DNA from 4 places in the Klebsiella quasivariicola genome. Region 3 is predicted to be linked to each of the others. Evidence: predicted binding sites of a transcription regulator. Region 3 holds the regulator's gene; each other region holds the start of a gene.
What was found. The regulator Fur, encoded in region 3, represses iron uptake genes when iron is present. The targets are predictions, from matches to a motif close to ATAATAATGAGAACNACTATCAA.

Region 1: feoA (ferrous iron transporter A) is a predicted target of Fur. The motif match lies at 2,126-2,148, and genes of this name have one in related genera.
Region 2: efeU (iron uptake transporter permease EfeU) is a predicted target of Fur. The motif match lies at 4,870-4,892, and genes of this name have one in related genera.
Region 4: sodA (superoxide dismutase [Mn]) is a predicted target of Fur. The motif match lies at 4,987-5,009, and genes of this name have one in related genera.

Annotation. Positions count from the first base shown of each region.
Region 1 covers NZ_CP022823.1:367,289-374,664, forward strand. Annotated here, with positions in the region: gene feoB (Fe(2+) transporter permease subunit FeoB) at 1-1,762, opposite strand, end outside; gene feoA (ferrous iron transporter A) at 1,791-2,018, opposite strand; gene B8P98_RS01755 (Tex family protein) at 2,434-4,764, opposite strand; gene greB (transcription elongation factor GreB) at 4,865-5,338, opposite strand; gene ompR (osmolarity response regulator transcription factor OmpR) at 5,566-6,285, shown strand; gene envZ (two-component system sensor histidine kinase EnvZ) at 6,282-7,376, shown strand, end outside.
Region 2 covers NZ_CP022823.1:3,568,552-3,575,927, forward strand. Annotated here, with positions in the region: gene phoH (phosphate starvation-inducible protein PhoH) at 224-1,012, opposite strand; gene efeB (iron uptake transporter deferrochelatase/peroxidase subunit) at 1,517-2,800, opposite strand; gene efeO (iron uptake system protein EfeO) at 2,805-3,932, opposite strand; gene efeU (iron uptake transporter permease EfeU) at 3,984-4,814, opposite strand; gene B8P98_RS18025 (NupC/NupG family nucleoside CNT transporter) at 5,085-6,269, shown strand; gene B8P98_RS18030 (DUF3574 domain-containing protein) at 6,301-6,735, opposite strand; gene putP (sodium/proline symporter PutP) at 6,870-7,376, opposite strand, start outside.
Region 3 covers NZ_CP022823.1:3,978,118-3,985,493, reverse strand. Annotated here, with positions in the region: gene tcuA (FAD-dependent tricarballylate dehydrogenase TcuA) at 1-1,404, opposite strand; gene tcuB (tricarballylate utilization 4Fe-4S protein TcuB) at 1-14, opposite strand, end outside; gene tcuR (tricarballylate utilization LysR family transcriptional regulator TcuR) at 1,502-2,428, opposite strand; gene fur (ferric iron uptake transcriptional regulator) at 2,555-3,007, opposite strand; gene fldA (flavodoxin FldA) at 3,299-3,829, opposite strand; gene ybfE (LexA regulated protein) at 3,981-4,274, opposite strand; gene ybfF (esterase) at 4,408-5,181, opposite strand; gene seqA (replication initiation negative regulator SeqA) at 5,365-5,913, shown strand; gene pgm (phosphoglucomutase (alpha-D-glucose-1,6-bisphosphate-dependent)) at 5,946-7,376, shown strand, end outside.
Region 4 covers NZ_CP022823.1:5,419,827-5,427,202, forward strand. Annotated here, with positions in the region: gene fieF (CDF family cation-efflux transporter FieF) at 1-601, opposite strand, end outside; gene cpxP (cell-envelope stress modulator CpxP) at 761-1,264, opposite strand; gene cpxR (envelope stress response regulator transcription factor CpxR) at 1,414-2,112, shown strand; gene cpxA (envelope stress sensor histidine kinase CpxA) at 2,109-3,482, shown strand; gene yiiM (6-hydroxyaminopurine reductase) at 3,546-4,220, opposite strand; gene sodA (superoxide dismutase [Mn]) at 4,293-4,913, opposite strand; gene rhaT (L-rhamnose/proton symporter RhaT) at 5,203-6,237, shown strand; gene rhaR (HTH-type transcriptional activator RhaR) at 6,270-7,115, opposite strand; gene rhaS (HTH-type transcriptional activator RhaS) at 7,189-7,376, opposite strand, start outside.

The DNA.
Region 1 (7,376 bases), 1.9 Mb from region 3:
ACGTACCCACTACAACCTCTTTCGCCATCGCGCCAGTAAACAGGCCGACGGTGGCCTGCCAGTTATCTTCATGCACGCCGATCGGCTTAAACACCGGGGTAATGACCCGGCTCACCGAGGCCAGCGCGGAGTCGTTGATGTTGTCGACGACTTTACCGCTCAGTGAGAAGCTGTTCAGTGCACTGAGGAAGATACTGACGATGACGATCACCTTCCCGGCGCGCAGCACAAAGCCTTTCAGGCGCTGCCAGGTCTGGATAATCAGGCTCTTGATGTGCGGGACGTGGTACACCGGCAGCTCCATCACGAACGGCGAGGCTTCACCGCGCATAATGGTGTGCTTCAGCATCAGGCCGGTGAGAATCGCCATCACAATGCCCAGCACGTAGAGCGAGAAGACCGCCAGCGCGCCGTTCTGCCCGAAGAAGGCGGCCGCGAAGACGGCGAAGATTGCCAGCCGCGCGCCGCAGGACATAAACGGCGCCATCATAATAGTCATCAGACGCTCACGCGGGGCGTCAAGGGTACGGGCACCCATCACCGACGGCACGTTGCAGCCGAAACCGACAATCAGCGGAACGAAGGATTTCCCCGGCAGGCCGAGGGCTTGCATCAGCCGGTCCATGACAAAGGCGGCGCGCGCCATGTAGCCGGAGTCCTCAAGGAAGGAGAGGAACAGATACATCATGCCGATCTGCGGCACCAGCGGCAGCACCGTGTTGATACCGCCGCCGATCCCCTGGGCGAGGAACACGGTCAGCCAGTCCGGGAAGTGCAGGGTGTAACCCAGCCATTGAATGCCATGCACAAAGATCGCGACCGAGCCGGCATCGAAAATCGGCTGTAGCGCGCCGCCAATGTTGATTGCCAGCAGGAACATCAGGTACATGACAAAGAGGAAAATCGGCAACCCGAGGAAGCGGTTGAGGATCACTTTGTCCATCGCGGCGGTGAAGCGGCTTGGCTCGGCGGTCAGGGTGTTGCTGACGGCATCGCAAACGGCAGCGATGGTCTGATAGCGGGCGTCTGCGATATGCAGCGCCGGATCGTCGATCTCGTCGCTGAGGTTCGCCAGAGCGATATCCAGTTTGTCAGCGGCGTCGCCGGCATAGGCCCGGCTGTAGATATCACCTTCCAGCATCTGCAGGCCCAGCCAGCGCCGCTGGCGGGCCGGGATCTGCGCCGACATCTGCTGCGCCAGCAGGTCAGCTTCGCGCAGCAGCGGCTGCGGATAGTGGACCAGCTCAATATCGCTGTTGGCCTGGTGGCGGTCGAGAGCGATCTTCAGCGCTTCGATCCCGCGACCGCGGGTCGAAACCAGCGGAATGACCGGACAGCCGAGGCGGGCGGCGAGAGCATCGATATCAATACGCACCTGCTGCTTTTCGGCAATATCCAGCATGTTCAGCGCAACGACGCAGGGGATCCCCAGTTCGAGTAGCTGCAGCGTCAGATAGAGGTTGCGCTCAAGGTTAGAGGCGTCGACCACGTTAATCAGCATGTCGGCATCGCCGCTCAGGATATAGTGGCAGGCAATCTGCTCGTCCAGCGAGGTCTGCGAAGAGATGGTGGTCAGGGAGTAGGTTCCCGGGAGGTCGACCAGCGTGACCTGATGGTCGGTAGTGGCGAAAATGCCCTCTTTACGCTCAACGGTCACCCCGGCCCAGTTGCCCACGCGCTGACGCGCGCCGGTCAACTGATTAAATAAAGTGGTCTTGCCGGAATTAGGATTACCAATTAAACCAACGGTTAATTTTTTCATATTTCAGACTCTTGTGCCGGGCCAGCCGTTATTGTGCAACCGCTTCCAGTTCGATTAAGGCGAGATCTTTTTTGCGTAATACCAGACTGACGCGTCGGGTTTCGATATGAATAGGGTCGCCGAGCGGCGCCACGCGAACCACATGAAAAGAGGAACCGGGCAGCATGCCGAGGGAGAGCAATTTCTGACGGTATGCTGGGCTAATATCGCGGGAGAATCCAATAATTTTCCACGCACTATCAGGTGTGAATTGCATAGGGCCTACTTGTGTATCGCTAACCGAAAATGAATTGACCGGGCGGCGGGATGTCGTCGCGCCGGAGACCATAGCCAACGAAAAAAGGAAAAAACACGCTGAAACCGATGATAATGAGAATGGTTTTTATCATCAATACATATGATGCGATCAACGCTATTTTTAAAGCGGAAATCACTTTTTTATTGACGTGCCGCAAAATTCGTCTGTGATCGAAAATGCGCGAAATATTATTTCGTCGATCTAATGTTTAATTAAGGTTTCTTAAGTTAACGAAATGAAAATATTAATTTCGCTGTCTTTCAGGCGTGGAATAAAAGCAGATTATCAGAAATAACTGAACCTGTTTTGTGCGTGATGGCGATGGCCTGGTTATGAAAAAAACTGCCCCTGAAAAAGGGGCAGGGAGGGATGATTAGCGTTTTTTACCCATCGCCGCGGCGAGGGCATCCATCATCGCGCTGTTACCCGCAGGCTGCGCGTCGCGTCCGCGGGGTTTGGCGGCTTTGGCGGCCGGGCGGTTGCCCTGCGGACGATCCTGGCCACCGCCGCGGCGGGAGGAGCTCTCGCCCGGCTGCTCGTCGAGGCGCATGGTCAGGGCGATACGCTTACGCGGCAGATCGACTTCCATGACTTTGACCTTGACGATGTCGCCCGCTTTCACCACGGTGTGCGGATCTTCAACAAACTTGTCGGAAAGCGACGAAATGTGTACCAGTCCGTCCTGATGAACGCCGATATCAACAAACGCGCCGAAGTTGGTGACGTTAGTGACGGCGCCTTCCAGGATCATCCCCGGCAGCAGGTCGTTCATGGTCTCCACGCCATCGGCGAACTTCGCGGTTTTAAACTCCGGACGCGGATCGCGGCCTGGTTTTTCCAGCTCTTTGATAATGTCGGTGACCGTCGGGACGCCAAACTTCTCATCGGTGAAATCCACAGCCTTCAGGTGGCGCAGCGCGCTGCTGTTGCCCATCAGATCTTTCAGCGCCTGCTGGGTGGCGGCCAGAATGCGTTCGACCACCGGATAGGCTTCCGGGTGGACGGTGGAGGCGTCCAGCGGGTTGTCACCGTGGTTGATACGCAGGAAGCCCGCGCATTGCTCAAAGGCTTTCGGCCCCAGACGGCTAACCTTCAGCAACTGCTGGCGGTTCTGGAACTGGCCGTTCTCATCGCGCCAGGCAACGATGTTCTGCGCCATCATGCGAGTCAGGCCGGCGACGCGGGTCAGCAGCGGAACGGAGGCGGTGTTCAGGTCAACACCGACGGCGTTCACGCAGTCTTCCACCACCGCGTCCAGCTTACGCGCCAGCTGGGTCTGGCTGACATCGTGCTGATACTGGCCGACGCCGATGGATTTCGGGTCGATTTTCACCAGCTCGGCCAACGGATCCTGCAGACGGCGGGCGATGGAGACCGCCCCGCGCAGCGACACGTCGAGATCCGGAAACTCCAGTGCCGCCAGCTCGGAGGCGGAGTAAACGGAAGCCCCGGCTTCGCTGACGATCACTTTCTGGGCGGTGACTTTCGGGAACTGCTTCTGCACGTCGAGGAAGAAACGCTCGGTTTCACGTGAGGCGGTACCGTTGCCGATAGCCACCAGTTCAACGTTGTACTTTTCACACAGCGCGGCGACGGCGACGGCCGCTTTGGCGGCCTGGCCGGTGTGGGGATAGATGGTATCGGTGGCCACCAGTTTGCCGGTACCGTCAACCACGGCGACTTTCACCCCGGTGCGCAGGCCTGGATCGAGTCCCATGGTGGCGCGTAGCCCGGCGGGCGCCGCCATCAGCAGGTCGTGCAGGTTACGGGCGAAGACATTGATGGCTTCGTCCTCCGCGCGCTCGCGCACGGTGCCCATCAGCTCGGTTTCGAGATGCATCAACACCTTGATACGCCAGGTCCAGCTGACCACGCCTTTACGCCAGCTGTCCGCCGGGGCGTTATTCAGGCGCAGGCCCAGGTGATCGATAATAATTTGTTCGCCGTGGCTCTCTTTCGGTGGCTCGTCAAACTGTGGGTCGGCGTTTAAAGAGAGCTGCAGGACGCCTTCGTTGCGACCGCGGAACATCGCCAGCGCGCGGTGCGACGGCACGGTGGAGATCGGTTCATGGTGATCGAAGTAGTCGCGGAATTTAGCGCCTTCCTCTTCTTTGCCGCTGACGACGGTGGAGACCAGATGGGCGTTTTTCCACAGATAGTCGCGGACCTTCGCCAGCAGCGCGGCGTCTTCGGCAAAGCGCTCCATCAGAATATATCGCGCGCCGTCCAGTGCCGCTTTGCTGTCGGCCACGCCCTTATCGGCATCAATATATTTTGCGGCCTCCGCTTCCGGGTCGTGGGACGGTTCGTTCCACAGCAGGTCAGCCAGCGGTTCGAGCCCGGCTTCGATGGCGATCTGCCCGCGAGTACGGCGCTTCGGCTTGTACGGCAGGTAGAGATCTTCCAGTTCGGTTTTGCTGAGCGTGGTGGTGATGGCTTTTTCCAGCGCGTCGGTCAGTTTGCCCTGTTCAGCGATGGATTTGAGGATCGCCTGACGACGGTCTTCGAGTTCGCGCAGATAGCCGAGGCGAGTTTCCAGATTACGCAGCTGCGTGTCATCCAGACCGCCGGTGACTTCTTTACGATAACGTGCAATAAACGGCACGGTGTTCCCTTCATCAAGCAGGCGAACGGCAGCTTCTACCTGTTCGGCTCTGGCCTGAAGTTCACCCGCAATAATGCGGCAGAGCGAATCATTCATCATGGCTTTTAATTCATCTTTAGGGTCAAAAATCAGGGACTAGTTATACGGACTGACGGCTGAAAATGCCAGCCGCGCCCGGCGTCTCTCGGAAAGTTCTTGTCTATTTTACGTATTCGATCTCGTTGACATACCAGCTGGCTTCGCCCGCCGGCGTGTTCACGATGGCCAGGTCGCCGACCTCTTTTTTTAACAACGCGCGCGCCATCGGCGAGTCGATGGAGATATAGTCTTTGCGGCCAAAAATTTCATCGTAGCCGACGATGCGAAAGCGCTTGATATCGCCTTCATCGTTTTCAATCTCTACCCAGGCGCCGAAGAAGACCTTGCCTTCCTGCTGCGGTGAATAATCAACTATCTTTAACTGTTCCAGACATTTGGTCAGATAGCGGACCCGGCGATCGATCTCCCGCAGGCGCTTTTTGTTGTACTGGTAGTCGGCGTTCTCGCTGCGGTCGCCGAGGCTGGCGGCCCAGGTCACCTTTTTGGTCACTTCCGGGCGTTCCTGGCGCCACAGGTAGTCCATTTCCTGCTTCAGTTTTTCATATCCCTCGCGGGTGATCAGCGGCGTTTTCATCGTGAGTTCAACCTTCTGACAGTCTGTCGTTGCGCACAATTTGTAGCGCGTAATAATACCGACAGGATAAATACTGTGTCTTATGATTAAATGTATACTTAACCTGCTGTTAAATATGCTTTGTAACAATTTAGCCTGGAATGTATACCAGATTTAGCTGGTGAGCGCGCCGGGCTTTTTTGAGAATACGCACTGACTATTGCAGTGAACCTTTGGGAGTACAAACAATGCAAGAGAATTATAAGATTCTGGTTGTGGATGACGACATGCGCCTGCGTGCGCTGCTCGAGCGTTATCTGACCGAGCAGGGCTTCCAGGTTCGTAGCGTGGCGAACGCCGAACAGATGGATCGCCTGTTAACCCGTGAATCCTTCCACCTGATGGTGCTGGATCTGATGCTGCCTGGCGAAGATGGTCTCTCTATCTGCCGTCGTCTGCGCAGCCAGAGTAACCCGATGCCGATCATTATGGTGACGGCGAAAGGTGAAGAGGTCGATCGGATCGTTGGCCTGGAAATCGGGGCTGACGACTACATTCCGAAGCCGTTTAACCCGCGTGAACTGCTGGCCCGCATCCGGGCGGTGCTGCGCCGCCAGGCGAATGAACTGCCGGGTGCGCCGTCGCAGGAAGAGGCGGTTATCGCCTTTGGTAAATTCAAACTGAATTTAGGCACCCGTGAAATGTTCCGTGAAGACGAGCCGATGCCGTTGACCAGCGGGGAATTCGCGGTCCTGAAGGCGCTGGTGAGTCATCCTCGCGAGCCGCTGTCGCGCGATAAGCTAATGAACCTCGCTCGCGGTCGTGAATACTCAGCGATGGAGCGCTCCATCGACGTACAGATCTCCCGCCTGCGCCGCATGGTGGAAGAGGACCCGGCGCACCCGCGCTATATCCAGACCGTCTGGGGTCTGGGCTACGTCTTCGTTCCGGACGGTTCTAAGGCATGAAACGCGTGCGCTTTTCGCCGCGCAGCTCCTTTGCTCGCACACTGCTCCTGATCGTCACCTTGCTGTTCGTCAGCCTGGTGACGACCTATCTGGTGGTACTGAATTTCGCGATCCTGCCGAGTCTCCAGCAGTTTAATAAAGTGTTGGCCTACGAAGTGCGTATGCTGATGACCGACAAACTGCAGCTGGAGGATGGCACCCAACTGGTGGTGCCCCCGGCGTTCCGTCGTGAAATTTATCGTGAGCTGGGCATTTCGCTCTATTCCAATGAAGCGGCGGAAGACGCAGGGCTGCGCTGGGCGCAGCATTATGAATTCTTAAGCCAGCAGATGGCCCATCAGCTTGGTGGCCCCACCGAGGTGCGAGTGGAGGTCAATAAAAGCTCCCCCGTGGTGTGGCTGAAGACCTGGCTGTCGCCCAATATCTGGGTGCGAGTGCCGCTGACCGAGATCCATCAGGGCGACTTCTCGCCGCTGTTCCGCTATACCCTGGCGATTATGCTGCTGGCGATAGGCGGCGCCTGGCTGTTTATTCGTATTCAGAACCGCCCGCTGGTGGATCTGGAGCACGCGGCGCTGCAGGTCGGGCGCGGCATTATTCCGCCGCCGCTGCGCGAGTACGGCGCCTCCGAAGTGCGCTCGGTGACGCGTGCCTTTAACCATATGGCGGCGGGCGTGAAGCAGCTGGCTGACGACCGTACGCTGCTGATGGCCGGGGTCAGCCACGATTTACGTACCCCGCTGACCCGCATCCGTCTGGCCACCGAGATGATGGGCGAGCAGGACGGCTATCTCGCAGAGTCGATCAACAAAGATATCGAAGAGTGCAACGCCATCATCGAGCAGTTTATCGATTACCTGCGCACCGGGCAGGAGATGCCGATGGAGCTGGCGGACCTCAATGCGGTGCTGGGGGAAGTGATCGCGGCGGAGAGCGGCTATGAGCGTGAGATCGCCACTGCTCTGCAGGCGGGCGAAATCCCGGTACGTATGCACCCGCTGTCTATCAAGCGCGCACTGGCGAATATGGTGGTGAATGCGGCCCGCTATGGCAATGGCTGGATCAAGGTCAGCAGCGGCAGCGAAGCAAGC
Region 2 (7,376 bases), 410 kb from region 3:
GACCGGGGTTCGACAACTGGCAACGCCAGTTGGACAGACCGCGAGCCTGCGAGCGGGCTGCCCCGCAGGGGCGAGCGAAGCGAGTCAATCCCCCCCTCACCGCCATATTTTAAGAAGAGCTCGTACGAAAGTACGGGCTTTTTTTTCGCATGTAGCACCCGCCGGGAGAATGCCCCAAAAAACAAAGCCCGGGCTAGCCCGGGCCTTGCTCACAGTATGACGATCAATAATAGGCTTTCAGCGTCCGCTGGCAGAGGGCCGAGCGCACGCAGTCATCGGTGGTGAAACGCACGATGCCGATCATCTCGTCTTCCTCAAAACGCGCCAGCGCATCGCTCAGGCCAGATCTCACGCCAGAGGGCAAGTCGCACTGGGTGATATCGCCATTGACGATAACCGTCACGTTCTCCCCGAGGCGGGTTAAAAACATCTTCATTTGCGCTGCGGTCACGTTCTGGGCCTCGTCCAGGATCACCACCGCATTTTCAAAGGTACGTCCGCGCATATAGGCGAACGGCGCGATTTCCACCTTGCCGATTTCCGGACGCAGGCAGTACTGCATAAAGGAAGCCCCCAGCCTTTTCACCAGCACGTCGTAAACCGGTCGGAAATAGGGAGCGAACTTCTCGGCGATATCTCCCGGTAAGAAGCCGAGATCTTCGTCGGCCTGCAGAACGGGACGGGTAACAATAATTCTGTCCACATCCTTATGGATCAGAGCTTCAGCTGCCTTCGCCGCACTGATCCAGGTCTTGCCGCATCCGGCTTCGCCGGTGGCGAAAATCAGCTGTTTATTGTCGATGGCATTCAGATAATGCGCCTGAGCCTCATTGCGCGCCTCAATTGGGGAAGTATCACGGCTGTCCCGCGCCATGCCAATTGCTTCTACGCCACTCATTTGCACAAGCGATGTGACCGATTCTTCTTCACGCTGCTTATGGCTGCGTGAATCCCGTCTCAGCACACGTTTTGCTTCACGACGAGCTTTGATCACTGCTTTTTGTCTTCCCATGGATAGCACCTTGCGTTGTTGGTTTACATCACACGCGTCAACATCGACGCGACTATGCGCACGAACGATTGAGGTTTGGCTTCCTTGTAAGCCATTGCTTGCCGGTAGAACTGACAACGAGTCGCGGCTACGCGCACCGCGTACCCTGCCAAGGTGGTAATAATTCGAAGCGGAGAGAGAAAGAGTAAGAAAATCGCTGCCGGAAGCGGAGCTTCCGTGCTGAAGAGTACGGTCTGTGGTTTTACGTTGTCCGGTACGGGACCTTACCATTCGCGATCTCCATAGTGAAACGTCACACTGCCGGGAACTACCGCGTATGTAATAAGTACATCAAAAAAGATTCTTAATGCAACTTATTTTTCACAATGACGCAACAAATAGTTCTTAAGCAAGTGTAGGAGACTATCGGTCATTTGTATTACAGAAATATAACACATGGCAGGAAATATAAGAAAAAAGAGAAAAACAGCAGAAAACGCCCTGCCCTTACGGACAGGGTCGGTATCAGGCCTGCAGTAGCGACTGTCCCAAATAGTGTTTTTCATCCACTACGCCGGGTAAAACAAAGAAGTAGCCCCCGCCGATGGGTTTGACGTACTCCTCCAGCGCCTCGCCGTTAAGCCGTTTCTGCACCGTCAGAAACCCCTTTTCCAGATCGTGCTGATAGCAAACGAATAACAGCCCCATATCCAGTTGTCCGGCATTAGTGACTCCCAGCGAATAGCTGTAGCCGCGGCGCATCATCAGGCTGGACTGGGTTTCCGGCGTGCGGGGATTGGCCAGACGAATATGGCTATCCAGCGCAATGACTTCGCCGTTAGGATCTTTACTGTAATCGGGGGTATCGTGTTCGTTTTTCATCCCCAGCGGCGCACCGCTGTGTTTGTCGCGGCCAAAGATGGTCTGCTGCTCTTTGAGCGGCGTCCGGTCCCAGAACTCGACGTGAAACTGGATGATGCGCGCCGCCTGATAGCTGCCGCCCACGGTCCAGGCCGGCTCGTCCTGATCGGCTGTCACCCACACGACGTTATCCATCAGCGCGCTGTCGTCGCTCGCCGGGTTAGCAGTACCATCTTTAAAACCCAGCAGATTGATGGGAGTCTCTTTGCCTTTACTGCGCGCCGCGCTGTCGGAGATAAACCCTTCCCGCTTCCAGCGCACGCTCAGCAGATCCGGCGTATGTTTGATGACATCACGCAGGGCATGGATCACCGTATCCTGGGTATTGGCGCAGATCTGCAGCAGCAGGTCGCCATGGCACAGGGCGGCATCCAGCGAATCGTTGGGGAAGCGGGTCATCGGCTGCAGCTTTTTCGGCGCTTTATCCGCCAGGCCAAAACGCTCATCAAACAGCGAATGGCCGACCGAGACGGTCATGGTCAGGTTATCCGGGGCAATCCACGGCCCCAGGATGCCGGAATCCATCGGCGGCAGCCGCGGATTGGGTGTGTCCGGCGCCGGGCCGCCCTGGGTTAAAAAGGCGATACGCTGGGTCAGCAGTCGAAACAGACGCTCGAGGTCGGCTTTATCGGCCGCCAGCACATCGAAGGCCACCAGCATCATCGAAGCCTGCTGCGGCGTCAGAATGCCCGCCTGATGCCGGCCATAGAATGGCTGCTTTTCCTGGCGCGCGTCGGGTGTGAGCGTCCCCGGAGAACTTTCCGCTTTTGCCGCATGCGCTACCGGGCAGCCGCCGGTGATGGCCAGCGCGCCGCCAAGCGCGCCGATCCCTTTCAGTAAGCGACGACGTGACGGCTCGTTCACGTCGTGGGGTTTCTGCTGTGCCATCGACTTAGTCCAGCCCCAGGATCCCGCGCAGCTGAGCCAGATCTTCCGCCAGGGTGGTGATCGGCCCTTTCAGCGCATTACGGTCAGCGGTGGTCAGCTTATCGTAGGTCTCGAAACCGTCTTTGGTGCGATATTTGCTGAGGATGCTGTCCACTTTCTTAAAGTTGGCGTCCACTTTCGCCAGCAGCGCGCTGTTCTCTTTTTGCAGCTGCGGGCGCAGCAGGTCGACAATTTTCTGCGCGCCGTCAATGTTGGCCTGGAAGTCCCACAGATCGGTATGGCTGTAGCGATCTTCTTCACCGCTGATCTTGCTGGCCGCGACTTCCTCAATTAATCCTGCCGCGCCGCCCACCACTTTTGATGGCGGGAATGCCAGCTCGCTGATGCGTTTTTGCAGCTCCAGCACATCGCTGTTCAGCTGATCGGCATATTTTTCCATGCCCTTGACGCTGTTATCGCCAAACAGCGCTTTTTCCAGACGGTGGAAACCGGTGAATTTCGGATCTTCTGCTTTTTTCTCGAAGTCGTCTTCGCGGGCGTCGATGCTTCCGTCAAGATCAGAGAACAGCTCGGCAATGGGCTCGATGCGCTCGTAGTGCTGACGGGTTGGGGCGTACAGGGCTTTCGCTTTTTCGATATCGCCGGCTTTCACCGCGTCGGTAAAGGCTTTAGTACCGCTGACCAGCTGCGCGGTTTCCGCCGTCACATAGGTTTTATAAGCGGTGATCGCTTCGCCGAGGCTCAGCACCGCATCGGCTTTCGCCGCGTCTTTGGTGGCGGCGCCGGTAACGATAAGTTTGCCTTTCGGGTTGGTGAGCAGGCCGCAGGTCATGTCATATTCACCCGGCTGCAGGTTCGCGGTGAGCTTCTGGGTAAAGCCCGGCGCGATGTTTTCACGCTCTTCCACCACCATCACCCCTTTCAGAATCTCCCACTCCAGCGCTTTCTGGCTGTGGTTCTGAATAATAAACTGGGTTTTGCCCGCATTAACGGTTACCTGCATCGGCTCGCACTGTTTATCATTGACAGTGACTTTCACCTGCGGGATATCCGCAGCCTGAGCACCGAATGCAGAGCTGAGCAGCGCGGCCACAGTCACCCGCAGCGCATTACGGCGAAAATGAATCATCATGATCATCCCTTTCGGTAAGTAGAGTGTCGCTTATAAGCTCGCAGCGCCCGATCAGGCGGCCCGCGAGGCAGTCGTATTATTCCGCGGCGGCAGGGCAAACATCACCAGCGCCGGGATCAGGTAAAGCAGATAAACAGTCACTTCGCTGACGCTCGGGGCCTCCTGGTAGCCAAAGATCCCCTCCAGCAGCGTGCCGAACAGCGTATGCGTTGACAGCACGTTACTCAGATCGAAGGCGGTATCCTGGAACAGGTTCCACAGGCCGGCCTCGTGGAAAGCGCGGATCGCCCCCGCGGCCAGGCCAGCGGCCACCAGCAGGATAAACAGGCTGGTCCATTTGAAGAACACACCGAGGTTGAGGCGGATACCGCCCCAGTAGAGCAGGAAGCCCAGCACAATCGCCGTTGCCAGACCCAGCAACGCCCCCAGCGGCGGCCAGATGCCAACGTCCTGCTGGAATGCCGCCAGCAGAAAGAAGACCGACTCCAGCCCCTCACGGGCAACCGCGAAAAAGACCATCATCACCAGCGCCCAGCCATGGTGATTGCCGCGCTGCAGCGCCTTGTCCACGGCCTGCTCCAGCTGCTGTTTGACGTTGCGCGAAACATTGCGCATCCAGAAGACCATCCACGTCAGGATCACCACCGCGATGACCGCGACGATCCCTTCGAACAGTTCCTGTTCGCGCTGAGGAAATTCACCGGTGGTTTCGTTGATAAAAATGCCTAAGCCAAGACACAGCGCCGCTGCGAGGATCACGCCAATCCACATCACGGCAATCCAGTTTCCGCGCTGGGTGCGTTTCAGATAGCTGGCGATCAGGCTGACAATCAGCGCAGCCTCAAGGCCTTCGCGTAACATAATGAGAAATGGGACAAACATGCCAACACCCTTAAATGTAAATCACCGTCAACGAATGCAAAAACAGGTAATATTTATGATAGTGATTATCATTACAATACTCAGAAACACAAGCGAAATGTGCAGAGAATGATGACTAGTTGTAAATAAATTGCTGACAAATAATGACTTGCGAAAATATTCGCCTGTTATGAAGGAAAAGAATAAGCAAAGGATTTTTTACGCCAGATATTTACCCGCCGCGGCGGCTATGGCTAAATGGCGGCCTTATTGACCTGCGAAAAGAACAACATGACTGCACTTTTTCATTTCCTGCTGGCGCTGGTGGTGATCCTCGCCCTGGCCTGGCTTGTCAGCTATGACAGACAAAAAATTCGTATTCGTTATATTCTCCAGTTGATTATTATCGAAATAGCGCTTGTCTTCTTTTTCCTGCACGCCGAAAGCGGCCTGTGGCTGGTAAAAAATATTTCCGGCTTTTTTGCTTCACTGTTAGGTTTCGCCGCCGAAGGAACCAATTTCGTGTTTGGCGGCATGAGTGAAAAAGGGTTAGCCTTTATTTTCCTGGGCGTCCTGTGTCCGATTGTGTTTATTTCCGCGCTGATTGGTATTCTTCAGCACTGGCGGATCCTGCCGATTTTTATTCGGGTGATTGGTACCCTGTTATCAAAAGTAAACGGCATGGGTAAGCTGGAATCTTTCAACGCCGTCAGCTCGCTGATCCTCGGCCAGTCGGAGAATTTCATCGCCTACAAGGGCGTACTGGGCGACCTCTCCTCACGCCGACTGTTCACCATGGCGGCGACGGCCATGTCGACCGTATCGCTGTCGATTGTCGGCGCCTATATGACCATGCTGGACGCCAAATATGTCGTCGCGGCGCTGATCCTCAATATGTTCAGCACCTTTATCGTGCTGTCGGTGATTAACCCGACGCGGCCGGGCAGCGAGCAGGAAATAAAACTCGAGAAGCTACACGAATCGCAGAGTTTCTTTGAAATGCTCGGGGAATATATTCTGGCCGGCTTTAAAGTGGCGATGATTATTCTGGCGATGCTGATCGGTTTTATCGCTCTGATCAGCGCCATTAACGCGCTGTTCGCCACCCTGTTTGGTCTCAGCTTCCAGCAGATCCTCGGCTACGTCTTCTACCCGCTGGCGTGGCTTATCGGCATCCCGCTGAGCGATGCGCTGAACGCCGGCAGTATTATGGCCACCAAGCTGGTCGCGAACGAATTTGTGGCGATGATTGAGCTACAAAAGATTGCCGCCAGCATGACCCCTCGCGGGCTCGGCATTCTCTCGGTATTCCTGGTGTCGTTTGCTAACTTTGCCTCGATCGGCATTATCGCCGGAGCGATCAAAGGCCTGAATGAACCCCAGGGCAATATCGTCTCCCGCTTCGGCCTGCGGCTGGTGTATAGCGCCACGCTGGTGAGCCTGCTTTCCGCCAGCTTCGCCGGGCTGGTGCTGTAAGACAAACGGCGGGGCTGCCCCCGCCGTTTACTCAGAACTGCACGCAGACCGGCTGGTCGACACGCATTACCGATTCCTGCGCGAAGCGTGATTTATAGCCCTGGCGCAGGGCTTCAATACCGGCCTCGCTCTGCGCGTCATGCCCATGGATCACCATCAGCGCCTTGCTCTGCTCCCGCACTACCTGACCATTCTGGCCCAGCCACTGACCGCGGGCATCAAACACCGTCAGCCCATCGCGAAAACGCGGCGTCACGTCGCGGTCGACAAACTGCTGCCACTCTTCAGCAGTGATGTCTTTCCCCGCCGGGCGGCTCAGGCCGAAATAAAGCGTGGTTTGCACCATGGACCGATCCGCCGGGCAGGCGCCGGGCTTCGCCGCGCGGGTCGACGAACTTTCCCCCGCCACGCAGCCGCTGAGTAACCCTGCCAGCACCAGCGCCATTGCACCCTGTCTGAACGTCATCTTTGCTATCCTCATTGTTATTAGTCAGGAAATATCAGCGGATTTTCAAATAATTAGCAAGGGTTATAATATTCCAGCCCGGCAACAGGCACAAAAAAGCCCGCCAGCGGCGGGCTCGTGAACGTCAGATGATCTTATTCAGCCGTGGCACGTACCGGCGCCGGCGTATGGTAGTGGGCATCCGCTTCGGCGAAGCGCTGCTGCATGCTGGCCGACGGCGCTTTATCCAGCAGGCTGAAGACCACAATTCCCAGGCTACCGAAGATAAAGCCCGGAATAATTTCATACAGGCCCAGCCAGCCAAATTGCTTCCAGACGATCACGGTCAGGGCGCCAATCACCATCCCGGCCAGCGCGCCGTTACGGGTCATGCGTGACCACATCACCGAGAACAGGACCACCGGGCCAAAGGCGGCGCCGAAGCCAGCCCAGGCGTAGCTCACCAGACCCAGCACGCGGTTTTCCGGATTGGCCGCCAGGGCAATCGCCACCAGAGCCACCACCAGCACCATCATACGGCCCACCCACACCAGCTCTTTCTGGCCGGCGTTTTTGCGCAGGAACGCTTTATACAGGTCTTCGGTAATTGCGCTGGAGCAGACCAGCAGCTGACAGCTCAGGGTGGACATCACCGCCGCCAG
Region 3 (7,376 bases):
TCAAGCGACTTCATGGTGGTTCTCCTGCTGTGCCGCACGGGCGGCTTGCTGGCCGGCGATGCGACCGAAGGTGGTGCCGATCGACATCCCGACGCCGGCGGTATAGCCTTTGCCGAGCACATTGCCGGCCATCATTTCCCCGGCGACAAACAGATTGCGGCTGGGTTTGCCGGCAAAATGGACGGCGGCGGTGTCGTCGACGTAGAGCCCGAGGTAGGTGAAGGTGATCCCCGGACGTAAGGCGTAACCGTAGTAAGGCGGCGTATCGAGGGGGCGCGCCCAGTGGGTTTTCGCCGGCGTCAGGCCGGAGGTGGCGCAGTTATCCAGGCGGGTATGATCGAAGTCACCCGGGGTACAGGCGGCATTATAATCGGCGAGGGTTTGCGCTAAGCGCTCGCCGTCCAGCCCGAGCTGGCGCGCCAGCTCGGGGATAGTATTGGCCTGAGCGCCGGGAAAGACGGGGGGCATAAAGTGGCCAATGGCTTTACTGTCGATGATCGAGTAGCCGATTTGCCCCGGCTGGTGGGCGACCAGTCGCCCCCAGATGGCGTAGCGTTTGGGCCAGAAATCTTCTCCTTCATCATAAAAACGCTCGGCATCGCGATTCACCACCACCCCCAGCGACACGCAGTCGACGCGGGTGCAGATCCCGCCGTCATAGAGCGGCGCCCGGGCGTCAATGGCGACGCAGTGGGATTGCGAAGGATCGCCGATAATATCGGCCCCGGCGTCGATCATAAACTTGAGCAGTACCCCCTGATTGAAGCGGGTGCCGCGGATGAGGAAATTATCGGCGGGCCATTCGCCACGATCGTTCTGCCCCCAGGCCTCGCGCAGCCATTCGCGGTTGGATTCAAATCCGCCGGCGGCGAGGACGCAGCTTTTCGCGACAATCCGTTCCTCGCCTGCCAGCGCGGCAACAAATTCCCCGTTGCGCAGTTCCAGGGCCTGCACCGGCGTGTTGTAGCGGATCTGCACCCCCATCTGCTCCGCGCTGCGGTAATAGGCATTGACCAGCGCTTTGCCGCCGCCCATAAAAAAGGCGTTGGTGCGGGCAACGTGCAGAGCGCCCGAGAGCGGCGGCTGAAAGTTAACCCCATGCTGGCGCATCCAGTCGCGGCACTGTGACGAGGTACGGATCACCAGCCGGGCCAGCGCTTCGTTGGTGTTCCCCTCGGTGACGCGCAGCAGATCCTGCCAATACTCTTCTTCCGGATAGCTGTCGACCAGCACGTCCTGCGGCGCATCGTGCATACAGCGCAGGTTACGGGTGTGCTGCGAGTTGCCGCCGCGCCACTCCCGCGGCGCCGCCTCCAGCAGCAGCACCGAGGCGCCGGCCTCCCGGGCGGTTAAGGCGGCGCATAGCGCGGCATTGCCGCCGCCAATCACCAGTACATCCACCATTATCGGCTCCCTTACAATTTAATTAATTGTTAAATTTGTAATGGGAATGTAGGCGGTAACGGCGACAGAGCGCTATGGCGTAGTGCTAAAGAGGGGTTTAGTTGGTGTAAAGGGTAGCGCCCGGCCAGCGGCCAGACTCCACCAGCTGACGCATGACTTTGCTCAGTATTACCCGTGCGGCAAGCCCTGCCGGGGTGAGCTCATCATCGGACAGGCTGACCAGAAAGTTGGGGCGACTCAGCACCGGATTGGCGACGCCGATCACTCTTAGCGCCTGATGGTCGAGATGGGAGATGGCGGCCCCGGGCTGAAGAGTGGCGCCCAGTCCGCTGCGCACGGCCTGCATCAGCAGGGCCAGGCCGTCAATCTCCGCCACCACCTCAACGCTGAGATGATGCTGCTGGCAAACCGCCTCCAGCCGGCCGCGCAGGCCGTGGCCCTGGCTTGGCATAATCAGCGGCAGGGTGGCGAGCTGGTCGGGGGTGATATGGTCATCCTGCAGGGGGGCTAACAGCGCATGGCTGCCAATCAGGAACAGGCGCTCTTCCAGCAGCGGTCTGGCGCTCCAGCGCAGGATCTTCTCCTGCTGGAAAACGATAGCAAAATCGAGCTGGCGAGTGTTGATCATCCGTTCCAGATTGCCGGAAAGGCTTTCCACCAGATGCAGGCGCACGTCGGGGTAGCTTTCGCGCATCGCATTGATGAACGGAACGCCGAGAACGGAGGCGGTGCTGGGGGCCATGCCAACGCTGACGTGGCCCGACAGGCGCGCCTCGCGGGCGGCGAGGATGGCATCATCGGCATGGCGCAGCGCCAGCTGCGCCTGGGAGTAGAAAGCAAGGCCCGCGCTGGTGGGCGTGACCCCGCGGGAGGTCCGCTGCAGCAGGCGAATGGCCAGTTCGTTTTCCAGGCGCGCGATCTGCTGGCTAAGCGCCGAGACGCCGATATTGAGATCGAGCGCAGCGCGCCCCATGCTGCCGGTTTCCACAATGCGCACAAAGTAGCGTAGCTGGCGAAGTTCCATATCAACTCTCCGGACAAAGCGGGGACGAGGAAGGTTATCCCAGGGGACTGAGCGGGAAGCGCGGCAGAAGCGCCCATAAAAAAGCCAACCGGCAGGTTGGCTTTTCAGAGCAGACGACGCGGGGAATTACTTTTCCACTGCGTCGTGGGCGTGTTCGTCCTCGCGGCAATCCCCTTCCGCACAGTGACCGTACAGATACAGACTGTGGTTGGTCAGGCGGATGCCGTGACGGGAAGCGATTTCACGCTGGCGCGCTTCAATAGAGTCATCACTGAATTCGATCACTTTGCCGCAGTCGAGGCAGATCAGGTGATCGTGGTGATGCTGCTGGGTCAGTTCGAAAACGGATTTTCCGCCTTCAAAATTATGACGAGTCACGATACCGGCGTCATCAAACTGGTTAAGGACGCGGTAAACGGTCGCCAGACCAATCTCTTCGCCCATGTCGATCAGGCGTTTATATAAGTCTTCCGCACTGACATGATGGTTATCCGGTTCCTGCAGCACTTCGAGGATTTTCAGTCGAGGAAGTGTGACTTTCAGGCCAGCCTTCTTTAATGCGGTATTGTTGTCAGTCATGCGGAATCTGTCCTGTTGCTAAACGATCTACTTCCTTCAACGGAAGTCATACAGAAATTAACCCGACGTAATGCGTCTCATTATAGAACTGCCACTGGTAAATGAAAACTGCAAGCATCAGGCCTGGTTTGCTGTCAAAAACGAGGCACCAGCTACAAACTGCGTCACGTGCCTCGTAGAATCAGAGGACATTGTACAGATATGTGATTAAAAGTTAAAAACTTGTAGCTATTAGTTTGATTGCTTTTGTCTATTAATGCGACGCAACTCAATAGTTACGCCGCTTAATCATCAGGCGTTTTTGATTTCTTCAAGGTGCAGCTCTTCGGCAACCTGCTTCACCCACTTCTCCACGCGCTCGTTGGTCAGCTCCGGCTGGCGGTCTTCATCGATGGCGAGGCCGACGAAGTGGTCGTCATCCGCCAGGCCTTTGGAAGCCTCAAAATGATACCCGGCCGTCGGCCAGTGACCGACGATGGTCGCGCCGCGTGGCTCAATGATGTCGCGGATGGTGCCCAGCGCGTCGCAGAAGTATTCTGCGTAGTCTTCCTGGTCGCCGCAGCCGAACAGCGCCACCAGTTTGCCATTAAAGTCGATCTCTTCCAGCGTCGGGAAGAAGTCGTCCCAGTCACACTGCGCTTCCCCGTAGTACCAGGTCGGGATGCCGAGCAGCAGGATGTCGTGGGCTTCCAGGTCTTCTTTGCTGCTTTTGGCAATGTCGTGAACATCAGCAACATCTTTACCAAGCTGCTTTTGAATCATTTTTGCAATATTTTCGGTGTTGCCGGTGTCGCTGCCAAAAAAGATGCCGATGATTGCCATGAGTAAAATAACCTCTTGAAACTTAAATGATGTGGTAGGGACGCGATGCCCATAGATAACGGCAATCATAGCAGAACAGGCAAGGGCGCGGAAACAGCAATCACGCCCGACTGCACACTCTGCTACATGAATGCGGGTTTTTCGCGGAAAGTTAGACTTTTCCCTGGCTGCGCAGGGCGGTTAATTGCGTCATCAGCATCTCTTCGATGAGATCGCTGCGGCTCATATTACGCGCTTCCGCCAGCTCGTTGAGCGCATCGACCGCATCCGCGTTGAGTTTTAACTCGACGCGCTTCAGCCCGCGCACTTTATCGCGTTTCAGCTGATTACGTTTGTTGATGCGCAGTTGTTCATCGCGCGACAGCGGATTGGTTTTCGGTCTTCCCGGGCGACGCTCGTTTGCGAACAAATCTAATGTCGTACGGTCCGTTTGTTCTTTTGCCATGATTCTGAGTGACTTCGGGGAAACAAGCAGCCGGGCTCTAGCCGGCGCAGATAGCGCGCCATCATACATCAGGCGAACGGCTGCGCCAACGACCGCGGGCATTCTGCGGCGCGGTCGGGCATATTTTAGCCAATCAGACGGCGATGCTCATCAGGTAACGACGGATCGCGCGTAATACCGCCTCGGGTTTCTCGGCATGGACCCAGTGTCCGGCGCCGGCGATGACGTGGGCCCGCGCCTGCGGGAACTGGGCCAGCAGCGCTTCACGGTAGGCATCGGTCACATAGGGCGAGTTGCCGCCGGGAATAAACTGCGTCGGGTGTGGCCAGGCCGGAATGGTTTCCCAGCCGACAATATGCGGATACTGGTCCCACAGCACCGGCACGTTGAAGCGCCAGTCGCCGTCGACGAAGGATTTCAGCAGGAACTGAATTACCCCTTCCTCCTGCAGATGCTCGCGCATCACCTGCGCTGCCTGCCGGCGGGTGCTGGCGGCGGATTCGCTGACGGCGCGGATAGCGGCGAAGATCTCATCATGGCGGCGTACGTGATAATCCACCGGCGCGATATCGATCGCCACCAGTCCGCTGATGCGTTCCGGCGCCAGGGCGGTGAGCGCCATCACCGCTTTGCCGCCCATCGAATGGCCGATAAAGGTGGCGCGCTCAATCTGGTGCGCGTCAAGCGTATCGAGCAGATCCTGCGCCATGGCGGGGTAGGTCATCTCTGGCGACCGCGGCGATAATCCGTGGTTGCGCATATCGACCTGCACAATATCGTGGTCGGCGATCAGGTCGCGGGCGAGGATGCCCAGGTTGTCCAGGCTGCCAAACAGACCGTGGACCAGCACGATCGGGGAGTGGTTGTGCGAATTCTGTGCAGATTGCGCTCGGCTATTTAATTTCATGGCAAAGTTCTTTTTTTCGCTCCGTCGGGTTAGGGTATTATGTTGGACATTCTGCCATCCGGCTGCAAGACCCAGAAGTTTTCTGAGTTTTACCGCCATCCTGGTTTGACGCTATCCGCGGTTGGGATTTGTACTTATAATCCCAACGATTTGTATTCAGAAAAGATATCGCACTGGATTAAGATGAAAACAATTGAAGTTGATGATGAACTCTATCGCTATATTGCCAGCCACACTCTGCATATCGGCGAGAGCGCATCCGACATTTTACGGCGCATGCTGAAATTTTCCGCCGTTTCCCAACCGGCTACACCGGTCAGCAAAGCCGCGCCGGCACTGGTGCCAGCGCCTGCCGTTGAGGTGAAAGCCGCTAACCCGGTGAAAGATAAAGTCCGCGCCATGCGCGAGCTGCTGTTATCTGATGAATACGCCGAGCAGAAGCGTGCGGTGAACCGTTTTATGCTGGTGTTGACGACCCTCTACTCCCTGGACAGTCAGGCATTTGCTGAGGCCACCGAGTCTCTGCATGGCCGCACGCGCGTCTACTTCGCGGAAGATGCGCGTACGCTGCTGAAAAGCGGCAACCAGACCAAACCGAAACAGGTTCCTGGTACCCCGTGGTGGGTTATCACCAATACCAATACCGGCCGTAAATGCAGCATGATCGAGCACATCATGCAGTCGATGCAGTTCCCTGCGGAGCTGATTGAGAAGGTTTGCGGCACGATCTAGTTTTTTAACATTTGCACCAGAAGGATCAGGCAATGGCAATCGATAAACGTGCGGGGCAGCCTGCGCAACAGAGTGATTTGATTAACGTCGCCCAACTGACTGCTCAGTACTATGTGCTGAAGCCTGAAGTCGGTAATGCGGAGCATGCGGTAAAATTCGGTACCTCTGGCCATCGCGGTAGCGCGGCGCGCCACAACTTCAACGAACCGCATATCCTGGCCATCGCCCAGGCCATTGCGGAAGATCGTGCGAAGAACGGGATCACCGGGCCGTGCTATGTCGGCAAAGATACCCACGCCCTTTCCGAGCCGGCGTTTATCTCGGTGCTGGAAGTGTTAACCGCCAACGGCGTTGACGTGATCGTGCAGGAAAACAACGGTTTCACCCCGACGCCGGCGGTTTCCAACGCGATTCTGGTGCATAACAAAAAAGGCGGTCCGCTGGCGGACGGCATTGTGATCACCCCGTCACATAACCCGCCGGAAGATGGTGGTATCAAGTACAACCCGCCAAACGGCGGCCCGGCGGATACCAACGTCACCAAAGTGGTGGAAAACCGCGCCAACGAACTGCTGGCCGCCGGCCTGCAGGGCGTGAAACGCATTTCTCTGGACGCGGCGCTGGCTTCTGGCCACGTTAAAGAACAGGATCTGGTGCAGCCGTTCATCGAAGGCCTGGCGGATATCGTCGACATGGCGGCGATCCAGAAAGCCGGCCTGACGCTGGGCGTCGATCCGCTGGGCGGGTCCGGTATCGAATACTGGAAACGCATTGGCGAGCACTACAAGCTCAATCTGACCATTGTCAACGATCAGGTGGATCAGACCTTCCGCTTTATGCACCTCGATAAAGACGGCGCCATCCGTATGGACTGCTCCTCGGAGTGTGCGATGGCGGGCCTGCTGGCGCTGCGCGATAAGTTCGACCTGGCGTTTGCTAACGATCCGGATTACGACCGTCACGGGATTGTCACCCCGGCCGGGCTGATGAACCCGAACCACTACCTGGCGGTGGCGATTAACTACCTGTTCCAGCATCGTCCGCAGTGGGGCAAAGAGGTGGCAGTCGGTAAAACGCTGGTCTCCTCCGCGATGATTGACCGCGTGGTGAACGATCTGGGCCGCAAGCTGGTGGAAGTGCCGGTGGGCTTTAAGTGGTTCGTTGACGGCCTGTTCGACGGCAGCTTCGGCTTCGGCGGCGAAGAGAGCGCCGGGGCCTCCTTCCTGCGCTTCGACGGCACGCCGTGGTCGACCGATAAAGACGGCATCATCATGTGCCTGCTGGCGGCGGAAATCACCGCCGTCACCGGGAAAAACCCGCAGGAGCATTACAACGAGCTGGCGGAACGCTTCGGTGCGCCGAGCTATAACCGTCTGCAGGCTTCCGCGACCTCCGCGCAGAAAGCGGCGCTGTCCAAGCTCTCTCCGGAAATGGTCAGCGCCGATACGCTGGCGGGCGATCCG
Region 4 (7,376 bases), 1.4 Mb from region 3:
CCTCATAGCCCATCCGCAGCGCGCTATATAAAATATAGATGCCAATTCCTAAGGCAAACAACGCATCGGCGCGATGCCAGCCATACCAGGAGAGGCCCAGCGCCACCAGAATGGCGCCGTTCATCATAACATCAGACTGATAATGAAGCATATCCGCCCGCACCGCCTGGCTCTGGGTTTTTCGCACCACCCAGCGCTGGAAGGTCACCAGCGCCAGCGTGCTGAACAGGGCGATCAACGTGACGACGACACCAACGCCAGCGGCCTGCAGCGGCTCCGGACGCACCAGGTGCTGAATGCCGGTGAGAAACAGAAACAGCGCCGAGCCGGAGATAAACATGCTTTGCGCCAGCGCCGCCAGCGATTCCGCTTTGCCATGGCCAAAGGTATGTTCTTCATCAGCAGGTTGCAGCGAATAACGAACCACCAGCAGGTTGGTCAGCGAGGCGGCAATATCCACCAGCGAATCCACCAGCGCAGCCAGAATACTGACTGAACCGGTATACCACCACGCAAAAATTTTGATCAAAAGTAACGCGGAGGCCATGGCTGTCGCCGCGATAGCGGCGCGGCTGACCAACCGGCCATAAGATTGATTCATATAGGCTCCTTCTCCTGCAATGCGCTTAGTATAACCCGAACTTGTGACGCTCACGGGATAGGCGAAGGAGTTGATTTACCGTAAAAAGGGCAAAAAAAAACCCCCACATCATGTGGGGGAAGACAGGGATGGTGTCTATGGCAAGGAAAACAGGGTTTGTTACTGGGGTTGCAGGGTGTTGCTACTACTCGAAAGCATCATCGCTGAGCCTTTCTGCATCCTTGCAACCTCACGCAACTGATCCATACGCTGCTGGTGCTTAGCATTTAAAACCGCTTGCTGCTCTGGCGTAAGCAGGTGATACATCTGGTTGCGGACCTTAGCCATTTCGACCTGGCGGGCAACCTGTTCCTGCGCCATCTTTTCTGCCTGAGCGCGCACAGCGTTTTCATCAAAATTTTCTGCGGTGACAAGGCGATGCATTGTCTCCATTTCGCTAACATTAACGGGGAGCCTGTCGTGGCGTGCCCGTTGCATAAGATCCCGTAACTGCTGACGTTGCTGCTCGGTTAAACTTATGCCGTCAAACATATGGCTTTGGCTACCGCGCTGTCCCCCGTCGTCTCCGGGGAGCCAGTTAACGCTGGTAACGACTTCAGCGGCCTGGCTATATGCACTTAGCGCCAGCGTTGAGGCCATGACGGCAGCGATAACATTGCGCATCACATACTCCCAAAACGTTTGTGTCGCGATTCAACGAGAGACAGTCTACGATTCAGGCTGCAAACATGCGTCAGGGGGTGTAAAACAAAGTAAAGTCATGGATTAGCGGGCCTTGATGACGTAATTTCTGCCTCGGAGGTATTTAAAAGATGAATAAAATCCTGTTAGTTGATGATGACCGGGAGCTCACCTCCCTGTTAAAAGAGCTGCTCGATATGGAAGGTTTTAACGTGCTGGTGGCCCATGATGGGGAACAGGCGCTGGCCCTTCTGGACGACAGCGTTGATTTATTGCTGCTCGACGTGATGATGCCGAAGAAAAACGGTATCGATGCGCTGAAAGAGCTGCGTCAGACACACCAGACTCCGGTTATCATGCTAACAGCGCGCGGGAGCGAGCTGGATCGCGTTCTCGGCCTCGAACTGGGCGCGGATGACTATTTGCCTAAACCATTTAACGATCGCGAGCTGGTGGCCCGTATACGCGCGATTCTGCGTCGTTCCCACTGGAGCGAGCAGCAGCAGACGACCGAAGCCGGATCGCCAACGCTGGAAGTGGATGCCTTAAGTCTCAATCCGGGCCGTCAGGAAGCCAATTTCGACGGTCAGACGCTGGAGCTCACCGGTACCGAGTTCACCCTGCTCTATCTGTTAGCGCAGCATCTCGGCCAGGTGGTGTCCCGTGAGCATTTAAGTCAGGAAGTGTTAGGCAAGCGCCTGACGCCGTTCGACCGCGCTATCGATATGCATATTTCCAATCTGCGGCGTAAGCTGCCGGAGCGTAAAGATGGTCATCCGTGGTTTAAAACGCTGCGTGGTCGCGGGTATCTGATGGTTTCCGCTTCATGATTGGAAGTTTGACTGCACGCATCTTCGCCATCTTCTGGCTCACGCTGGCGCTGGTGTTGATGCTGGTGCTGATGTTGCCCAAACTGGATTCCCGGCAGATGACCGAGCTGCTGGAAAGCGAGCAGCGTCAGGGCATTATGATCGAACAGCACGTCGAGGCCGAGCTGGCGACCGATCCGCCAAACGACCTGATGTGGTGGCGCCGTCTGTTTCGCGCCATCGATAAATGGGCGCCACCGGGACAACGCCTGCTGCTGGTGACCAGCGAAGGCCGCGTGATCGGCGCAGAACGCAACGAGATGCAGATCATTCGTAACTTTATCGGCCAGGCCGATAATGCCGATCATCCGCAGAAAAAACGCTATGGCCGCCTGGAAATGGTGGGCCCGTTTTCCGTCAGGGACGGCGAGGATAACTATCAGCTCTATCTGATTCGTCCCGCCAGCACCTCACAATCCGACTTTATCAACCTGCTGTTTGATCGACCATTGCTGCTGCTTATCGTCACGATGCTGGTCAGCGCCCCGCTGCTGCTGTGGCTGGCGTGGAGCCTGGCGAAACCGGCGCGTAAGCTGAAAAATGCCGCCGATGAAGTTGCCCAGGGTAACCTGCGGCAGCATCCGGAGCTGGAAGCCGGGCCGCAGGAGTTTTTAGCCGCTGGCGCCAGCTTTAACCAGATGGTCACCGCCCTGGAAAGGATGATGACCAGCCAGCAGCGGCTGCTGTCCGATATCTCGCACGAGCTGCGCACGCCGCTTACGCGCCTGCAGCTGGGTACCGCCCTGCTGCGCCGCCGCAGCGGTGAGAGCAAAGAGCTGGAGCGTATCGAAACCGAAGCGCACCGGCTGGACAGCATGATCAACGACCTGCTGGTGATGTCGCGCAATCAGGCGAAAAACGCCCTGGTCAGCGAGACGGTGAAAGCCAATCAGCTATGGGGGGAAGTGCTGGACAATGCGGCGTTTGAAGCCGAGCAGATGGGGAAATCTTTCACCGTTGAGTATCCGCCGGGCCCATGGCCGCTGTACGGTAACCCTAATGCGCTGGAAAGCGCGCTGGAGAATATCGTCCGCAACGCCCTGCGTTACTCGCACACGAAGATTTCCGTCAGCTTCTCGGTGGACAAAGACGGAATTACGGTTAACGTGGACGACGACGGCCCGGGCGTCAGCCCGGAGGATCGCGAACAGATTTTCCGGCCATTCTACCGAACCGACGAGGCGCGCGACCGCGAGTCCGGCGGTACCGGCCTGGGGCTGGCAATTGTCGAAACCGCTATTCAGCAGCACCGCGGCTGGGTGAAGGCCGACGACAGCCCGCTGGGTGGTCTGCGTTTAACAATCTGGCTGCCGTTGTATAAAAGAACCTGATGCTATCCCGGCTTACGCTGCGCTAAGCCGGGAGCTTCCCCGGAAATACGCAATAGGGGGGAATTATTTCCCCCATAATCTCCGCGAATTATCCTCGATCTTGCCGCTTAAACGCCGTTTCTGCATGGTTCTGCTCCAGCTCACCGACAGGCCCGCTGCCGACAATAAACGATGATACTGGTCATCATCAAACGGCATCTGCCAGGCAATCGCCCCGGCCTCATGAACACTGACATCACTCAGCCGGGAAACCAGCTTGAGCGGCGCATCGCTGGAAACTTGCCCTCCGGCAATCACCCGGTACAGCCAGCCGGTTTTTCCGCTGTTTTGCATCAGCTGAGCCATATCATTGATCGCAAAATGAAAGTTGAGCTTGAAGCACGGCGATCGCGGCTGGGTGACCTGAATCAGCGCGTCGCCCCAGCGAAAGATATCGCCGATATAGACGTTTTGCTCGGTAAGCCCGGTGGTGGAGAGGTTTTCGCCGAACGCCGGCGCACAGAACCGCTCGGCCTGCTGGGGGAAGTCACGGATCCAGTCGGCATAGTGTTCGCGCGGATAGTGGCACAGCGCGCGGTCCGGACCGCCGTGGATTTTTTTCTCCGCCTGCTCGTCCCCTTCGAGACCGCGTTCGCCAAGCAGCAGTTCGCCATCAACCTGGATTTTACCGATCGCGCTGGGGCGACTGCCCGCGTAATCCCTGATTTTGCCGATAAAGACATTCACCGGATAATGCATGGCTGCTCTCCTTGCTACAGATATAAAAAAAGCGAGTCATCAGACTCGCTTCTCTCTTAGCGCAATGCAACCTTATTTTTTGGCGGCAAAACGCGCTGCAGCTTCGTCCCAGTTCACCACGTCCCAGAAGGCTTTGATGTAGTCCGGACGACGGTTCTGGAATTTCAGGTAGTAAGCGTGTTCCCATACGTCCAGACCCAGGATCGGGTAGCCGGAAGCGCCGGAAATGGCTTCGCCCATCAGCGGGGAATCCTGGTTAGCCGTGGAGACAACGGCCAGTTTGTCACCTTTCAGTACCAGCCACGCCCAGCCAGAGCCGAAACGGGTCGCAGCGGCTTTTTCAAATTCCGCTTTGAAGTTGTCTACGGAGCCGAAATCGCGCTCGATAGCCGCTTTCAGATCGCCCTGCAGGGTAGTGCCGGTTTTCAGGCCTTTCCAGAACAGGCTGTGGTTCGCGTGGCCGCCCGCGTTGTTACGCAGTACGGTTTTTTTGTCAGCCGGCAGCTGATCCAGTTTGGTGATCAGCTCTTCAGCGGACAGGTTAGCGAACTCCGGCAGGCTTTCCAGCGCGGCGTTGGCGTTGTTCACATAGGTCTGGTGGTGTTTAGTGTGATGGATCTCCATCGTCTGCTTGTCGAAGTGCGGTTCCAGAGCATCGTAAGCGTACGGCAGGGATGGCAGGGTATAGCTCATAATCATCTCCATTATTGTCGAGCGGCTCAAGTGTTAACGCCGCGTAAGCAGTTTGTCCATTATAGTTAATTAAATGGTATTGAAAATGCTTATCAATGCCGTATTTTTCATATGGATATAACCAGAAGAAATACCCGCCGTTTTGTGATGTAGAACAACTAATTAAGTCAGTAGTTGCCAGGGTTCGCCATCCTGTGGCAAGGACTTGAAGGCGGCCAAAGCGGCCAATTTTTACACTCATCACATCGGAAGCCGCCGTCTCCGATAAAAAAAGATGAGGATAAAATCAATGAACCACGCGATTACGATGGGTATTTTTTGGCATTTGATAGGAGCCGCCAGTGCCGCCTGTTTCTATGCCCCGTTCAAGAAAGTAAAACACTGGTCGTGGGAAACCATGTGGTCGGTTGGTGGGATTGTCTCCTGGCTGATCCTGCCCTGGGCCATCAGCGCCACGCTGTTACCCGATTTCTGGGCCTACTACCGCTCTTTTAGCGCCTCCACGCTGCTGCCGGTCTTTCTGTTCGGCGCCATGTGGGGCATCGGTAATATTAACTATGGCCTGACCATGCGCTATCTCGGCATGTCGATGGGGATTGGCATCGCCATTGGTATCACGCTGATTGTCGGCACGCTGATGACGCCCATTATTAACGGTCAGTTTGCAGTGCTGATGCACACCCAGGGCGGTCAAATGACGCTGCTCGGCGTGCTGGTGGCGGTGATTGGCGTCGGCATCGTCACCCGCGCGGGCCAGTTGAAAGAGCGTAAAATGGGCATTAAAGCCGAAGAGTTCAATCTGAAGAAAGGGCTTCTGCTGGCGGTGATGTGCGGCATCTTCTCGGCAGGGATGTCGTTCGCGATGAACGCCGCCAAACCGATGCATGATGCCGCCGCAGCGCTCGGCGTCGACCCGCTGTACGCTGCGCTGCCAAGCTATGTAGTCATTATGGGCGGCGGGGCGCTGGTCAATCTTGGCTTCTGCTTTATTCGTCTGGCGAAAGTGAAGAACCTGTCAGTCAAAGCCGATTTCTCGCTGGCAAAACCGCTTATCATCAGCAACCTTCTGCTCTCCGCCCTCGGCGGTCTGATGTGGTATCTCCAGTTCTTCTTCTATGCCTGGGGCCACGCCAGCATTCCGGCGCAGTATGACTATATGAGCTGGATGCTGCACATGAGCTTCTACGTGCTGTGCGGCGGAGTGGTGGGCCTGGTACTGAAGGAGTGGAACAATGCCGGCCGCCGTCCGGTGAGCGTCCTGAGCCTCGGCTGCGTGGTGATTATCATCGCCGCCAATATCGTCGGTCTGGGAATGGCCAGTTAACCATCGGGTCATCAGACAGACAATAACGGCCTTCAGGCGGCGGCGCGACTGCGCTGCCGCCACTGCCCCGGCGACATGCCGATTTCCCGGCTAAAAACCACCGAAAAGTAGTTACTGTCCTCAAAGCCGCACTGCATGGCGATATCGCCGATTAAGCGCTCGGTATGCTGCAGCAGGTACTGCGCGTGGCAGATCCGCAGCTGGCGTAAATAGTGATTGATGGTCATCCCGGTTTGCTGGCGGAACTGCTGACGAAGCGCCCGCTCGCTGCCGCCCTCTTGCTCGCAGAAACGCTCCAGAACAAAGGGGCGGCTAAGGCTGGCCGCCAGCGCGGCCAGCAGTTTGTCGAGCAATGCTTCGCGCTGCGTCGCCGCCGGATCATCCGTCGCGTAGCGATGGCGCTGCAGCGTCAGCGCCAGCTGGGCAAACAGCAGCTCAGCCATCGCATTTCCCTGCGCGTCGCGCCGGGCGCACTCATGCTCAAGCTGGCTAATCACCTGGCGCGCCTGAGCCATACCGGTGCTGCCCATGCGCCAGTGGGGCTTCCACGGCGTGCCGAAAAGGCCAGGGATCGCCCCGGCCCAGTCGAAATTGAGCTGCAGCCGCTCCGGGCAATAGATGATGTTCTGCAGAACGAGATCGTTAACGGAAGCATAGGAGTGTTTATCTTCGGCGCGAATATAGAACAGATCGCCGCGGGTAATGCGCCAGGGGCGATCGTTAAGGACGTGCAGCCCGTTGCCCCGCCACACCAGCACCAGCTCGCAGAACTCATGGGTATGTTCGGCAAAGACATTTTGCGGATAGCGGTCGGCCACCGCCACCGCCTGCGTGGCGGAAGGGAAAAACTCCTCTTTACGTAGAATCAGACCGGCCACGGCTCACACTCCAAACGCGGATAACGGCACATTATTCGCGTTTTTAGTCCGCAATACGTTGACTCTTCTCGCGTTACTGAAGAATGGCGTCGCGCCCCTGGCGGATATCGCGCGGTGACCAGTCAAACTCGCGGCGAAAAAGCGTCGAAAAATGATTACTGTCGCCAAAGCCGCAGCGATAAGCGATATCAGTCACGCTTTCATCGCTATGGCGCAACAGGTGGCGGGCCTTCATCAGGCGCACCCGATTAAGATAGCGCT